Regions from separate parts of the Paraburkholderia caledonica genome, predicted to be linked through region 1. Evidence: riboswitches for the same ligand, from Rfam matches in the RefSeq annotation. Region 1 holds a riboswitch; each other region holds the start of a gene.
What was found. A riboswitch is a leader RNA that binds a small molecule or an ion and turns the genes downstream of it on or off. The one in region 1 is predicted to bind cobalamin.

Region 1 (3,613 bases):
CACGTCGCCCGGGTCGGACGTATTGTCGTCGAGCAGCAAGACCGTGCATGCGCGCGTGGCGAAATAGCGTTTCAACGCGAGGATTTGCCGCCGGTAGCGCAGTGCGTTCTGCGACAGCAGGCGCAACTCGGACAGACTGTCGAGCACGATCCGCACAGGCTTGATCTCGTCGACCTGCTGGATGACGTTTCGCACCGTTTCGCCGAGTTCGACCTCGGCCGGATGCAGCACCGTCTGCTCGAATTGCGGATCCAGACCTTCGTCGGAGACCAGTTCCAGGATGTGGAACTGGCTCAAATCCCAGCCATGGCTGTCAGCTACCGAGATGAGCTCTGACCGCGTCTCGGACAGCGTAATGTACAGACCTGCCTGACCTTCCTCAGCGCCCTGAAGTAAAAATTGCAACGCCAGGGTGGTTTTACCCGTTCCCGGCGCGCCCTCCACCAGGTACATGCGGTGCGGGGTGAGGCCGCCTCCCAGGATGTTATCGATTCCCTCGATTCCTGAGCAAAGGCGGGTAGGCTTGTGAGTGGCAGCGTCTTTTGACATAGCGTGGTTATAGCATCGAATAATTGGCCTGGTCCGTCAGCCGGTATCGCCAGAATGCAAGTTGCATGCCTATTGCGAAAAGGCCGTGGTTGTCGCGTGTGCGGCGGCGGAAAAGCGTGATCAGCGCCGTGTTAGTTTGTGTGGGCGGCGGCTGTCTGTATCGGACGAATAAGCCTTGGTTGTTCCGGCAAAGTCACGACGACGTCGGCCGCCATGTCCAGCCCCGTCGTTGAGAGCGCTGCAGTTCGACGACCGCGAGCGGTGGGATTTCAATCCGCGAAAACACCGCTGGCGATGTGCCCAACACATGGACGATCGCCGCGCGGACCAGCGGCGCATGCGTCACGGCGACCACATCGTGGACAGCCTGCGACGCGCTATCTGGCGCGACGTCTATTGCGTCAAGCCATTTGCCGATCCGCTGCACCACCTGGCTGAACGATTCGCCGCCGTGAGGGGCGGCGTCGGGGTCGTGTGTCCAGGCTGCCAGTGCGTCGGGCGCTTGCGCGGCGAGATCGTTGAGGCGTTGGCCGCGCCACTGGCCGTAGTCAACATCCGAAAGCGCGGTGTCCACCTTCGCAGCGAGGCCGAGCGCCAAGGCCGTTTCGCGCGCGCAGGCGGCGGGGCTGACGAATGCGATTGCATTGTCGGCAAACGACAGGCGCGCTCGCGCTGCTTGCGCTTCGCCGAGGCCGCGGGCGTCGAGCGGATCGTCGGCGGGAAAGCGGCCCGCGCGCATGGCCGGGGTCGGCGCATGGCTGACCAGTAACAGCCGCAGGTTCATTTTTGAGTTCCCGTCAATATGCGCTCGTGTCGCTGTGTGATAGCTGGCGCGGAAGTTTAGCGCGTAGAATAGCCGCACTGCGAAGCGCGGAAGCCGGTGAAAGCCCGGCGCGGTCGCGCCACTGTAATCGGCATCACAAGCCGAAAGCCAGACCTGAGCTTCGCATCATTCCTCTGCAATCGACTACGGGGCGCGCTACCCCAGGAGATGTCCATCATGACTGAAGCTGTTTTCGATTCCGCCGGCCAGCCCGCCATTCAGCCCACGCCGATTCCGTTGCGTGAACTGCTGCCTTGGGCCGTGTTCGGAGGATTGCTGCTGCTGCTCGCGCTGTATTTCGTCGGTGCGGAACAGGGCGCCACGTCTTTAGTGCCTGGCATGTACGTGCATGAGTTCGTGCACGACGGCCGCCATCTGCTCGGCTTTCCCTGCCACTAACGGAGCAGAACATGGTCGGTAAGTTGTTGTTGCGCGGGATGCTTGCAGGCATCGCCGCGGGGCTGCTCACGTTCGCGTTTGCGCGAGTGGCGGGCGAGCCGCAGGTCAATCAGGCGATAGCCTTCGAAGAGAATGCCGGGGACGGAGCCGGCGCAATGCATGAGCATGAGCACGCCGGTGCGGCTGCGGGTGCGGACGCGCACGAGCAAGCGCATGAGCAGGAGTTGGTCAGTCGCGATACGCAAGCCGGATTGGGATTGCTGACCGGCGTAGTGACCTACGGTGCGGCATTCGGCGGACTGTTCTCTCTGGTGTTTGCCTATGCGTACGGGCGGGTGGGGGCGATGAGCGCGCGTGCGTTGTCGGCGTGGCTTGCCCTCGGCGCTTTCGTCGCACTGGTGATCGTTCCCAACATCAAGTATCCGGCGAACCCGCCAGCGGTCGGCGACCCGGAGACAATCGGAACGCGCACGGGCCTGTTTTTTCTGATGATCGCCATCTCGCTGACCGCGATGGTTTTTTCGCTAAAGGTCCGGCGCCGCGCGGCGATGAAACTTGGCGCATGGAACGGCTCGATCGTGGCCGGACTTGTGTTCATCGCCATCATTGCCGCGGTGCAGATGTCGATGCCTGTGATCGACGAAACGCCGGCCGGTTTTCCCGCGGCGCTGCTGTGGAAGTTCCGTGTGGCTGCACTCGGCATGCAGGCGATCATGTGGGCGACGATCGGGCTACTGTTCGGCGCGATCGTCGAGCGGAGTTCGTTCATGCGTGTCGGGAATCGGACAGCGACCCGGTCGGCTTGAGGTCTTCTGTCGGCTTGCGTTGAGCGGCTGGCTGCGTGAGTTGGTTAAGGCTGTGGGTGTTGAGCGCGCGCGGTGGTATGACACGGGCTGGAAAGTATCAGATGTGATTTTTTGGCCCCGTCACCGCCGCCAATCGCGAGCACGCTCAACAACTACATATTGACCACGCCATCGGACGACGACGCCATCGCATCATGAAAAATAACTCCCAACGTATGCCTCTGTCCCGATCTCAAACGGCTCACTCCGTGCCGCAAATTCACGCGATATACACCACGCGTGCCTTGCACCGGCCGATGATGAACCGCGAACACCACGGCATCTCCCTTGCGCAGCGGCACGACTTCCGCGCGTGACTGCATTCGCGGACGCTGCTCGGTCATCACGAATTCGCCGCCGGTGAAATCCTCGCCGGGTTCCGACAGCAGAATTGCAACCTGTAGCGGAAACACGTGCTCGCCGTAAAGATCCTGATGCAGACAGTTATAGTCGTCGGTCATGTACTGCAGCATTAGGGGTGTCGGGCGCGTCTGGCCCGCAGCGTGGCAGCGTTCGATAAACTCGGCGTGTGCGCCCGGATAGCGAATGCCGATGTCCATCACCTCGTTCCAACGATTCGCCACCGGCACGAGATGCGGATACAACTCGCGGCGCAACTGTGCGATCAGCGGCGGCAACGGATACGAGAAATACTTGTATTCGCCACGGCCGAAGCCATGCCGCGCCATCACTACGCGACTGCGGTACAAGTCCTCTCGGGGATACAGCGCAGTGAGGGCATCGCATTCGCGCGCGTCAAGCAGCCCGTGCAGCATCGCGCAGCCATAGCCGTTCAGCTCTTCTTCGACGTGAAACCAATCAGTCGTCTCGATGCGCGCCGTCAGTGAACTTGCATGATTGCGGCTCTGCAACGGCTTCGATTCAGTTTTTCGATCCTGTTCCGGCGATTGGGCGCGGGCATCTTTCGCCACCGTATTCATCAGAGTCTCCCTAAGCGATTTTCGAACGATGATTGAGTGTAAGCGCGCCTTTCAGG
Region 2 (3,613 bases), on a different contig from region 1:
AATCACCAGATCGGCCGAAGCCAACTGATCTTCGAACAACTCGTGGAGCGGCGATTCATGGTCCAGATTCGGATCGGCTTTGCGCTGCGCGTCGACAGCGAGCGGGTTTTCCGCGAACTGGCCGCTTGCGGCAGCGGGGCCGTCGACCACGGTAATCACTGCATCGACGGTGAAACTGTTTTTGATCTGCGGCCAGTTGAACGCCTGTACGAGAGGCTTCGGCAACGCGAGACCCGATGTCTCGATCAGCACATGGTCGATCTGCTCACGGCGCTCGACGAGCTTTTCCATCACCGGAAAAAACTCCTCCTGCACGGTGCAGCAGAGGCACCCGTTCGCGAGTTCATACAATTGCCCTTCCGTTTCGACACCGTTCTCGTCGCAACCGATGCCGCAACCCTTAAGGATTTCGCCGTCGATACCGAGTTCGCCGAACTCGTTGACGATCACCGCGATGCGCTTGCCGCCCGCGTGCTGAAGAATGTGCCGCAACAGAGTGGTTTTGCCGCTGCCGAGAAAGCCCGTGACAATGGTGACGGGGATCTTGCGCATTTGAGTTTGCATCGTGAGGTCCATCCCAGGAGTTGCAGGCGCCGGCCGGCGTAGTCCGCACGCATGAGGTCCAGCGCGTGCCTCGGGCATGAACGACGGCCTTGCTACAACAGGAAAAACGCAGAAAACGGGTGTGAGGGCATGAGCGCAGCGCCGCATCCCCGCGACGTTCGCCCTTCGTGTTCCGGCCGGTATCCGGGCTGGCGAAAGCGCCGCTTCCCCTTCCCGGACGAGTGATTTCTCGCCCAGTGGTGATATGCCCACGCGGCCTTGCGCGTGGACACCGAAGCCGGCACTGCGACGCCACGCAAACCGCCGTGACGTCACTTTTCGCTTACCGTTGCGGGGGCAGCACAGGTTGACCCAAACCGTGACAGGCGGGCGCCCTGTTTCCCGTTTAACTGCATGCGCACGAGCGCGCACACGAGCACCAGAAGTGCGTGCGAGTTTAGGCCGACCGTCTGGCGCCGTCAAGGAAACGCGGGCCCGGCGCGCTTATCGCACGGGCTTCTCCGCTTATCGCACGGGCTTCTCGTGTGCTATCGTATGCGCGCGTTTGGTGCCCGCACATGCATTCGCGTGTGCAGTTAAACGGGAAACAGGCAGCGCTCCCGCGCTCAATCTGTGCTGTCCCCGCAACGGTAAGCGACCTGCGGTGCAATGTTCATGCTGCACCGCGCATGCGTTTTCGATGCCACTGTCCGATACATTCGAATGAATGCGGGCGGGAAGGCAAAGCGCGTGAGGCCGCCAGCCCGGATACCGGCCAGATGCGGAGGCGACCGTGCGTTTCTCGACGTCACGTCGCCGGCAGCCGGAATCCGCGAGGGACGGATGTGAAGGCGCTGAAGCACGGCGAGGCAGCCGGGTTCGCACCCGCGCGTGCCGTCGTGCGTGAAGACACCGCTTGAATGACTTCGATCTCCAATCACCTGGGCTCGTTCGCGCGCCGCACTGCATGGCGCATGCCGGCGGAGCGCGCAACGTCGTTGCCGTGCACGGTTAGCGAGGCGCGATGACACGCGCGTGGCTGATCGGCGCAGGGCCCGGCGACGTCGAACTGATGACGTTGAAGGCAACGCGCGCCCTCGCACAAGCCGACGTGATACTCGTCGACGATCTCGTGAATCCCGACGTGCTGCAATTCGCGCGCGCCGACGCGTCCATTGTTTACGTCGGCAAACGCGGCGGTCATCCGTCGACGCCGCAAGAAGGCATCGTCGCGCAAATGCTCGATCATCTGCATGCTGGGCGCAGCGTCGCGCGACTCAAGGGCGGCGATCCGTTCGTATTCGGCAGAGGCGGCGAAGAGCAGCAGGCGCTGCATGCGGCCGGAATCGAGGTGGAGATTATCAGCGGGATCACAGCCGGAATCGCGGCGCCCGCAGCTATCGGCATTCCGGTTACACACCGCGATCATGCGCAAGGCGTGATATTCGTGACCGGCCACGGTGCGGGCAGCAGCGAGCCGGATTGGGGCGCGCTCGCCGCCACCCACATGACGCTCGTCATCTACATGGGCATGCGGCGGCTGAAGGATATCGTCAGCGCATTGCTCGCAGCCGGCATGCGCGCCGACACGCCGTGTGCGGCGATCGAATCGGCTACGCGTCCGGAGCAACGCCATGCGCTTTCGAGGCTTGGTGAATTCGCCGATGCCGTCGCGCGCGCGGGACTCGGCTCGCCTGCGATCGTGGTGATAGGCGGCGTGGCGTCGCTCGCGCTCGCGCGTGCCGCCGCGGCAGGCTCATCAGATGCGGCATCTTCGCCGGACGCGAAATGAAAACGCTTAGCGTGGGCATCGGTTGCCGCCTGCATACATCGGCGGACGAGATCGAAACGGCGGTGCGCGCCGCGCTCGGTTCGCACACGTTCGAACAGATTGCAACGGTAGCCTCTATTGAAACGAAAGCCGACGAACCGGGCCTGCTGGAGTTCTGCGCGCGTCACGGGTTCACGCTGCAAGTGTTCAGCCGCGAGCAGATTCTCGCGATTGGCGTTCACGAACCGTCGGCCGCCGCACGCGAGCATCTCGGCGTGGACGGCGTATGCGAACCGTGCGCGTTGCTCGCGGTGGCCGCCGGTTGCACCGCACATCTGATCGCTCGCAAAACCGTTTACGCTGGTGTCACCGTGGCGATCGCATCGACCGCACCAGCGCCAGCACACAGTGTCACCACCATCTCACAGGACCTTCCATGAAGACCGATCCCGAATCGCATCAACGCATGACCGAACGCCGGCGCGAAGGCCACGAAAAGAAGCAGGCCAACGCGACCGTCGAAAAGGGCCTGCTGATCGTCAACACCGGCACCGGCAAGGGCAAGACAACCGCCGCTTTCGGCATGGCCGTGCGTGTGCTCGGCCACGGCATGAGGCTTGGCGTCGTGCAGTTCATCAAGGGCGCGCTGCATACGTCGGAGCGCGACTTCCTCGGCGCGATTGCCAACTGCGACTTCGTGACGATGGGCGACGGCTACACCTGGAACACGCAGAACCGCGACGCCGACATGGCCACCGCACGCAAAGGCTGGGACGAAGCACGCAGGATGATCGAAAGCGGCGACTATCAGATGGTCATCCTCGACGAACTGAACACCGTGCTCAAGTACGAATATTTGCCGCTCGACGAAGTGCTGTCCGTCATCAACGCGCGTCCGGCGATGCTGCATGTGGTCGTGACCGGCCGCCACGCGCCCGATGCGCTGATCGAAGCGGCCGACCTCGTCACCGAAATGCGCATCGTCAAGCATCCGTACCGCGAGCAAGGCGTGAAAGCGCAGCGCGGCGTGGAGTTCTGAACGTGTCCGCCTGCCCTGCGCTCTTTATCAGCGCGCCCGCGTCGGGTCAAGGCAAGACCACGATCACCGCGGGCCTCGCGCGCTACCATCGGCGACTGGGGCGGCGTGTGCGCGTGTTCAAGACCGGGCCCGACTTTCTCGATCCGATGATCCTTGCGCGCGCAAGCGGCGCGCCCGTGCTGTCGCTGGATCTGTGGATGGTCGGCAAGGACGCCTGCCGCAATCTTCTCGCGCAGGCGGCGGACGACGCCGATCTGATC
Region 3 (3,613 bases), on a different contig from region 1:
GATCACATCGACCATCCCGCACGCGTGGATCACGCGCACCGCGAGTTTTTCGAGGTCGGCAGGAATGCGCGACAGGTCGGCTTCGGCGCGGATCGTCGCGAAAGACTGGCGATAGATCTCCTGACCGTCGCGAATGTAATCAAGCATCGGTGTCACTCATGTGTCGCTTCGAACAAGGCGCGCGATTTTATCGGCGGCCTGTTCGACTGTCAGTTGGCGCGCGACGCATTGACCGAAGCCGGGGCCCTGGTCGCGTCGAAATAGGTCGTACATGCCGGGCGCCGCAGCGAGCAGCGTAAACGGTGCGCAATGCGCGGCAGCACATGAGCGCGGACACCCGCTCAAATGCACGTCGACGCCGGCGGGCAGGCGCTTCGCGAGATTCAATGCGTCGGCTTTGGTATCCGCGAGGCTTTTCGCGCAGCCAGTGGAACCGGCGCACGCGATCAGGTGCGTGATGGCTTCGGCGCAATCGCATGCGAGGCCCAGCGGGTTCAGCGCGGCAAGCACAACGGGCACTGAGAGCGTCCGGATATCGGGCAGCAGCACGCTTTGCCACGGCGTGATGCGCAGCGTGCCGTCGCCATGTTGTTGCGCGAGCGCGGCGAGGCCGTGCAGCGTGGTCGCATCGATACGGCCGAGCGGCGGTTGACCGCCGGCATGCCATGTATCCGCGGCGCGTTGCGCATGTGCGCCGAGGCGCAGCGAGGCATCGGCGGTCGTGCTGCGACGCCAGTCGCCGAGCTTCGCGTCGCGTGTCAGTGGAAAATCCACGTAGGTTTGCGCATGCTGCAATATCGCGTCCGCCGAATGGGTGTCGAGCAGATGACGCATACGCGTGGCGTCGGCAGCGGCAAGATCTAGAAACGTATGCAGCAGCGCGCGCACGAGCGCCGGAACTTGCGACGGCAGCACCGAGGCCAACGCGCCTGTCGCATCCGCATGCGATCTTTCGGACGAGTTCGCAGCGTTGCCTGATGACGATGGCGACTTCCCGCCGATGTGCGTGTTTGCGCTCGCGTTTGCATCCACGGTCGTGCAGCCCGCGAGCCCGAACACGAAGCGCACCGCACCGGCCGAATCTTGTGCTGCCGCGAGCCACACGTCATGCGGGTGGTCCACTCTCGCGAGCCGCTCGCCGCCGTCGAGCAATAACGCGAATTTCGGCGATAGCGCCGCAAAACGCGGTTCACTTTGCAGCAGCGTGAGAAGGGCGGTGCACAGAGGTCTGGTGTCGAACAGTGCGCACGGGTCGCGTCCGGCAGCGGGGCTGATCATGACGTTGCGCACGTCGTCAGCGGCGGCGGCATCGAGGGCGTGCGCTTTTCGATCGTGACCGTGATCGTCTTCGGCGGAATCGGTCGGCGCTCTATCGCCCATTCTTTCAGAGCCGCTTGCAGCGCCCGGTCCGAGCCCCGCATCGATCAGCTTGGCGACCAGCGCAGCTTCATGGCCGGCCCGAACACCGCGCAATTGCAGATTCGCGCGATTCGTCAGTTCGATCACACCCGCCGTATGCTGCGCGCTCGCGTTGGCGATCGCCTCGGCCTGAGCCGCGCTCAATTCGCCGCCTGGCAGCTTGATCCGACAAATACCGCCGTCGCGCGCCGCCACGATCCGCAGCAGGCCCGGACACGCCGAGGGCCGCAGCGCAGATGCCGCGTCGGGCAAGACAGTGGAGGGCGAAGCTGGATTCAAGACGGACACCGGGTTAGCGTCGCGCGACGGCCCGAGCAAGCGGTCAAAACGGCATTGCTGCGGCATCGGTACACCCCGCCCGATGTTGGCTGGCACGAACAGTCTGGCCGGCAGGTCTCCTGGCTGGCAGGTCGTCGTCCGCTGCGGCCTTCCCGGTTGAACCAGTGGCGCCAAGCGCAGGCGGACTCGCTGCATACAGTTGCGGGGGCAGCCACAGCGGCAATCTTCCCGCTGTGTTCCCTGTTAGGCCCCGAAGGGCACCGGCGGCTGTATTATGCCTTTTTTCGGATAGCACAACGAGGCTGGACGCTTTGACCGGCGTGGCGCAGTGCATTGTTTGAGATACAAAATGAGGAAGGGTGCATGTCGGCGTGGCTGACGGTAGTGGGCATTGGCGACGACGGCTTCGCCGGTTTGGGGCGGCCCGCACGGCGTGCGTTGCTCGAGGCGTCGGTGATTTACGGCGGCGAACGTCATCTGTCGATGTTGCCCGCGCGGCTGGCCGCGCGGCGCGCCGAGTGGCCGCGCCCATTCGATCTCGCGCCGCTTCTGGCCGAGCGCGGCGGTTCGGTGTGCGTGCTGGCGAGCGGCGATCCGATGCTGTTCGGCGTCGGCGCGACGCTGGCTCGGCAGTTGCCGGCCAGCGAACTGCGCGTGTTGCCCGCGCCGTCGTCGTTATCGCTCGCGGCGGCGCGGCTCGGCTGGCCGTTGCAGGATGTGGCCACGGTGTCGGTGGTTGGGCGGCCGTTGCCCACGCTGAACGCTTATTTGCATGACCGCGCACGCGTGTTCGTGCTGAGCGCGGACGAGCGCACACCCGCCGCGCTTGCCGATCTGCTGAGCGCGCGAGGTTTCGGCGCAACGCGGATGACCGTGTTCGAACATCTTGGCGGCGACGACGAGCGCCGCATCGACGGCCGCGCGGATCAATGGTCCCCGGGCGATGTCGCCGCGTTGAACCTGGTCGCGCTCGAATGCCGCGCGACCGAAGGCGCGCCGCGCCTGCCGCTCACCTGCGGCCTGCCCGACGACGCGTTCCGTAACGACGGCCAGCTCACCAAACGCGATGTGCGAGCGATCACGCTCGCGCGACTCGCACCGACGCCCGGCGAATTGTTGTGGGACGTGGGTGCGGGCAGCGGCTCGATCGGCATCGAGTGGATGCGCGCGCATCCGACTTGCCGGGCGATCGCCATCGAAGGGCACGCGGAGCGTCAGCGCTTCATCGAGCACAATCGCGATGCGTTGGGCGTGCCGGGCTTGCAACTCGTAGCGGCCCGCGCGCCGCAAGCGCTCGAAGGGTTGGCCGCGCCGCACGCGGTGTTCATTGGCGGCGGCGTGACGGTGCCCGGCGTGCTCGAAACGTGCTGGGACAATTTGCGCGACGGCGGCCGGCTGGTCGCGAACGCGGTCACGCTGCAAGGCGAGGCGGCGCTTGCCGCATGGCGTGACAAACATGGCGGAACGCTCACGCGAATCGCGCTTGCGGACGCTCAGCCGCTCGGTGGCTTCGATACGTGGCGGCAAGCGCTGCCGATCACCTTGTACGATGTAGTGAAGCGTTGCGCTGCCAACGGCGTCCATAGTGTTGCCGATAACCTCAACGCTGCTTCATCGGCGTGACGCTCATGCGCGACGAAACGCCTGAACAACCCGCACCGCTGCGCAGCGGCTACACGACCGGCAGTTGTGCAACCGCCACGTCGCTGGCGGCCGCGCGTCTGCTGCTCGCGGGTGTGGTCAGCGAGGTGGCCGAAATCGTGTTGCCCAAGGGCCAGCATGTGCCGATGCCGCTCGTGTTCTGCCGGTTGACCGATGACGGCGCCGAAGCCGGCACGATCAAGGATGCCGGCGACGATCCCGATGTCACGCACGGCGCCGTGGTGTTCGCGCGCGTGCGTCTGGTCCCTGAGCC
Region 4 (3,613 bases), on a different contig from region 1:
GCAAGATGGTCGATGCTTGCTTCGTCCGGTTCGGACTTCATTAGCCAGTAGCGCATGAATCGAAGGGAACGTTAAGGTTGGAAAAGCCGGAGCCCAAACAAAAACGGCACCGGACAGTAGTCCGATGCCGTTCCAAATAAGGTCCCCGCCTTGGCCGCTAGGCCGGCATCCTGAACCGGGGGTTCAGAATTGGTCGCAGTTAGCAGCACTTCGGGTACATCAGACAGAGTGACGCGCACGCCCGTGCTACAAATTTCCGCAACCGTGCACATGGCATTGGTTCAAGGAATATATGACCTTGGCGAACCAGGCAGGGAAGCTAAACCGATGAAGCTAAAACCATTCAGGTGAAACGTTTGCCGAGTGTGCTCGTGCATGCTCTCACGCGCTTTGCTCAGCTGCTACGTGTGCCACCTGGTTGAATCTGCAGCCGACCCGAAGACCGGCCACTTCTACTTCCAGACACGTTGCAAACTTGCTGCTTACTGCATGGTGTACTGCTCGATCACAGTACCCAGTTGTTCGTTCATTTGATGCATTGTACGCCTGATTTCTTCAGCGGGAAATGCTTCTCCGTGACGCACGCTCGATTGCAGCTTAAGCAGTTCCGATGCCAGCGACAGCGCGGCCATGACAGCAATACGATCCGTGCCGCGCACGTTACTGTTATTGCGGATCTTCGACATTTCGGCGTCGACTCGTGCGACTGCTTCAAGCAGCGCGCCTTCCGTTTCCGGCGAGCAGGCGAGACGATAGGGCACGCCGAGAATCGATACTTCGATCTGCTTGGTGGTCATGCATTTTCTCCATGGCGAGTGGCGTCGCTCTCCGCTTCGACTTCATGCTGAGCGGGCTCGAGCAGATCGAGCTGGTTGTCCGGCTCGTTGTGCCCGCGAGCGCGCGGCAATTTTTCGAGGATCGCATTGAGCCGCACTTGAGCGTCGTCGATCTTGGCCGACAGCGCGTCGCACTCCGCTTGCAGTGCATCGCGTTCCTCGCGAACCATGGCAAGTTCCGTGCGCGTGGCTTCTGCCTCGGCGCGCGACTGGGCGAGCTGCTCTTCAAGCGCAACGCGCGCTTCGTTGTGGCGCTGGCTGATCGCTATCAGCTTGCCGATATTCTGTGAGAGTGTTTCGAGTTCGGTGAGCATGTGCTGCGTCCTCTAAAGACCTCGCATTTTAGCGCGGAATGCCGCACGTTCCGACATTTGTCTCGTTTCGAGACGTAACAACACCGCTTTATGCAGGCTTTTTTCGACTGAAGATGAAAAAGTACTCGTGTGTCACAGATCGCGTCGGACAATACTCTGCTCCTGTCCGAATCATCGCTGTCGTGACCCGCATTCTTGACTGGCCCCGAGGCCGCTCATACACTGGCCGCACTCTGGTGCCCGCGCGCGCAATTCATTGCGCGTGCAGTTAAACGGGAAGCAGGGCGCGCCGTTCACCTGAACGCGCGAACCTGCGCTGCCCCCGCAACGGTAAGCGACCGCATTCGCTTTGCACTTCGTGCTTTGCAGTTCGCGTTTGCAGTTCGATCCCCATCGCGTGTTCCAGTTCAACATGCGAGTGTGCCACTGCGCGTCACGCGTGGGAAGGCGGGATCGAGCGTCGTCAGCCCGGATACCGGCCAGAGGGAGAGGCGCGCGCCCGCGAAATGAAGTCAAAAGCGCTCGCGCCTCGTTACGCGACGGCCTGCGGGGAAGCGGGCCGCGCACGCCATCCACGGGAAACTTCACTCATGCTGTCCCCTATCGCCCGCGCGGCGCTGCTCGCATTTGCAGGGCTGCCGCAGCTCGCGCATGCGCAAGCCGCCGACAGTTCGCCTGCGCCGTCGGTTGCAGTCGCACCGGTCGCGCCTGTTGCTACGAGCGCTGTATCCGTCGCTATCGCCGAATCATCACCTGCTGTTTTGTCGCCCGTCGTCGTCACCGCCGAGCGCGGACCTCAAGCGCTCGCCGACACGATTCCGCAAACGTCGCTATTCGATCAGCAGGACATTGCCGACACCACCGCAACCGATCTGCCGGGTCTGCTGCAACTCGCGCCCGGCGCGCAAATCTCGCGCACAGGTGGCCCCGGTTCGACAGCAAGCCTGTATCTGCGCGGCGCGTCGTCGACGCAATCGCTGATTCTCATTGACGGTGTGCGCGTCGATTCCGTGAGTCTCGGCACCGCGCAAATCGCGCAGATTCCGCTCGATCAGGTCGACCACGTCGAAGTAGTGAATGGCAACGTGTCGGCCTTGTATGGCTCGGGCGCGATCGGAGGCGTGGTTCAGGTGTTCACGAAAGACGGCGGCGATCATCCGCCGCGTTTCAATTTTTCCGTGGGCTACGGCAGCTACCACACGCAGACGCAACAGGTGGGCGCGAACGGCGCGTTGGATAAGGACGGCCGCACGACCTTCAACATCTCGCTCGCGCGTTCGAAAGACGACGGTTTTTCCGCGCTCAATCCTCGTGAGGCGCCGAATGCGAACCCCAATGCGAACGGCTATCTGAACGAGAGCATCTCCGCTTCGCTGCGCCATAAGTTCACCGACAACTGGGACGCGGGCGTCCGCTATCTGCAGTCGAACGGCAACAACAGCTACGACAATGCGTACGGCGAGCCGACCGATCTGAACAATCTGTACACGAAAGTGCGTCAGTTGTCCGCCTTCGCTAACGGCAAGCTAACGGACTGGTGGACCACGCACTTCATCGTTGCGCAAGGCGACGACCGCAGCGTGTCGAACACCAACGGTCTGTATAACGGCCGCTTCGACACCGACAATCGACAGTACACCTGGCAAAGCGATTTCGCGCTGGCCGCGCAGCAGAAACTGCAGGTCGGCTACGAGCATCTGGACCAGAGTCTCGACTCCGATACATTTGCCGCGCCCACTCGTCATGTCGACTCGGGCTTCGCCGGTTATACGGCACGCTTCGGGCGCAACCAGATACAGGCTAACCTGCGGCGCGACCAGTACTCCGATTTCGGCGGAGCGAACAGTTACTATCTCGGCTATGGCTTCGACATCACGTCGCGCTGGAAGCTAAGCGCAAGCTATTCCTGTTCGTTTCGCGCACCGAGCTTCGACGATCTGTACTATCCGCTGAGCGGTAATCCGTCCATTCAGCCGGAGCGCAGTCATTCGATCGAAGCAGCGTTGCAGTACGCATCCAATGCGCTCGGTGTGATGCGTTTGAGTGCTTTCCAGACGCGTTATTCGAATCTGATCGACTATGAACAGGTGACGCCGGGGATCTATCTGGCCGAAAACGTGGGCCATGCAAAAGTGCAAGGACTCGAAGGATCGTGGAGCGGACGTGTAGGCAAGACCGATGTGCGCGCGTCGGTGACGCTGCAAAATCCGGTCGACCTCGACAACGATACCGACCTCGTGCGGCGAGCGCGGCGTTTCGCGTCGCTGACGGTGAATCGCAGTATTGCAGGATGGCGCGTGGGCGGTGAGTGGATCGTGAGCGGTCCGCGCGAAGACAGCAGCGGCAAGCTCGGCGGCTACGGTGTCGTCAACCTGGCAGCGCGCTACAACGTCACGAAGGCATGGTACGTGGCCGCGCAAATCCAGAATGTGTTCAACAAGGACTATGAAACGGCCTACTCGT

Region 2: it holds a riboswitch for cobalamin, as region 1 does, so the genes downstream of both, cobA (uroporphyrinogen-III C-methyltransferase) here and H281_RS0120035 (CbtB domain-containing protein) in region 1, are expected to answer to the same signal.
Region 3: it holds a riboswitch for cobalamin, as region 1 does, so the genes downstream of both, H281_RS0114765 (oxidoreductase) here and H281_RS0120035 (CbtB domain-containing protein) in region 1, are expected to answer to the same signal.
Region 4: it holds a riboswitch for cobalamin, as region 1 does, so the genes downstream of both, H281_RS0100695 (TonB-dependent receptor domain-containing protein) here and H281_RS0120035 (CbtB domain-containing protein) in region 1, are expected to answer to the same signal.

The regions. Positions count from the first base shown of each region.
Region 1 covers NZ_KB911039.1:421,349-424,961, forward strand. The annotation lists gene H281_RS0120025 (ATPase domain-containing protein) at 1-549, opposite strand, end outside; gene H281_RS0120030 (histidine phosphatase family protein) at 743-1,333, opposite strand; adenosylcobalamin (AdoCbl) riboswitch at 1,412-1,498, shown strand; gene H281_RS0120035 (CbtB domain-containing protein) at 1,550-1,771, shown strand; gene H281_RS0120040 (CbtA family protein) at 1,783-2,577, shown strand; gene H281_RS0120045 (2OG-Fe(II) oxygenase) at 2,730-3,557, opposite strand.
Region 2 covers NZ_KB911056.1:7,669-11,281, forward strand. The annotation lists gene cobW (cobalamin biosynthesis protein CobW) at 1-564, opposite strand, end outside; cobalamin riboswitch at 722-1,002, opposite strand; cobalamin riboswitch at 1,093-1,337, shown strand; gene cobA (uroporphyrinogen-III C-methyltransferase) at 1,568-2,335, shown strand; gene H281_RS0133545 (cobalamin biosynthesis protein) at 2,332-2,754, shown strand; gene cobO (cob(I)yrinic acid a,c-diamide adenosyltransferase) at 2,751-3,353, shown strand; gene H281_RS0133555 (cobyrinate a,c-diamide synthase) at 3,356-3,613, shown strand, end outside.
Region 3 covers NZ_KB911037.1:454,242-457,854, reverse strand. The annotation lists gene H281_RS0114770 (precorrin-8X methylmutase) at 1-147, opposite strand, end outside; gene H281_RS0114765 (oxidoreductase) at 157-1,707, opposite strand; cobalamin riboswitch at 1,791-1,976, opposite strand; gene H281_RS34665 (bifunctional cobalt-precorrin-7 (C(5))-methyltransferase/cobalt-precorrin-6B (C(15))-methyltransferase) at 2,062-3,321, shown strand; gene H281_RS0114755 (cobalt-precorrin-5B (C(1))-methyltransferase) at 3,327-3,613, shown strand, end outside.
Region 4 covers NZ_KB911034.1:139,267-142,879, forward strand. The annotation lists gene H281_RS0100680 (EVE domain-containing protein) at 1-56, opposite strand, end outside; RNA gene ssrS (6S RNA) at 139-320, opposite strand; gene H281_RS0100685 (cell division protein ZapA) at 483-797, opposite strand; gene H281_RS0100690 (ATPase) at 794-1,150, opposite strand; cobalamin riboswitch at 1,368-1,648, shown strand; gene H281_RS0100695 (TonB-dependent receptor domain-containing protein) at 1,741-3,613, shown strand, end outside.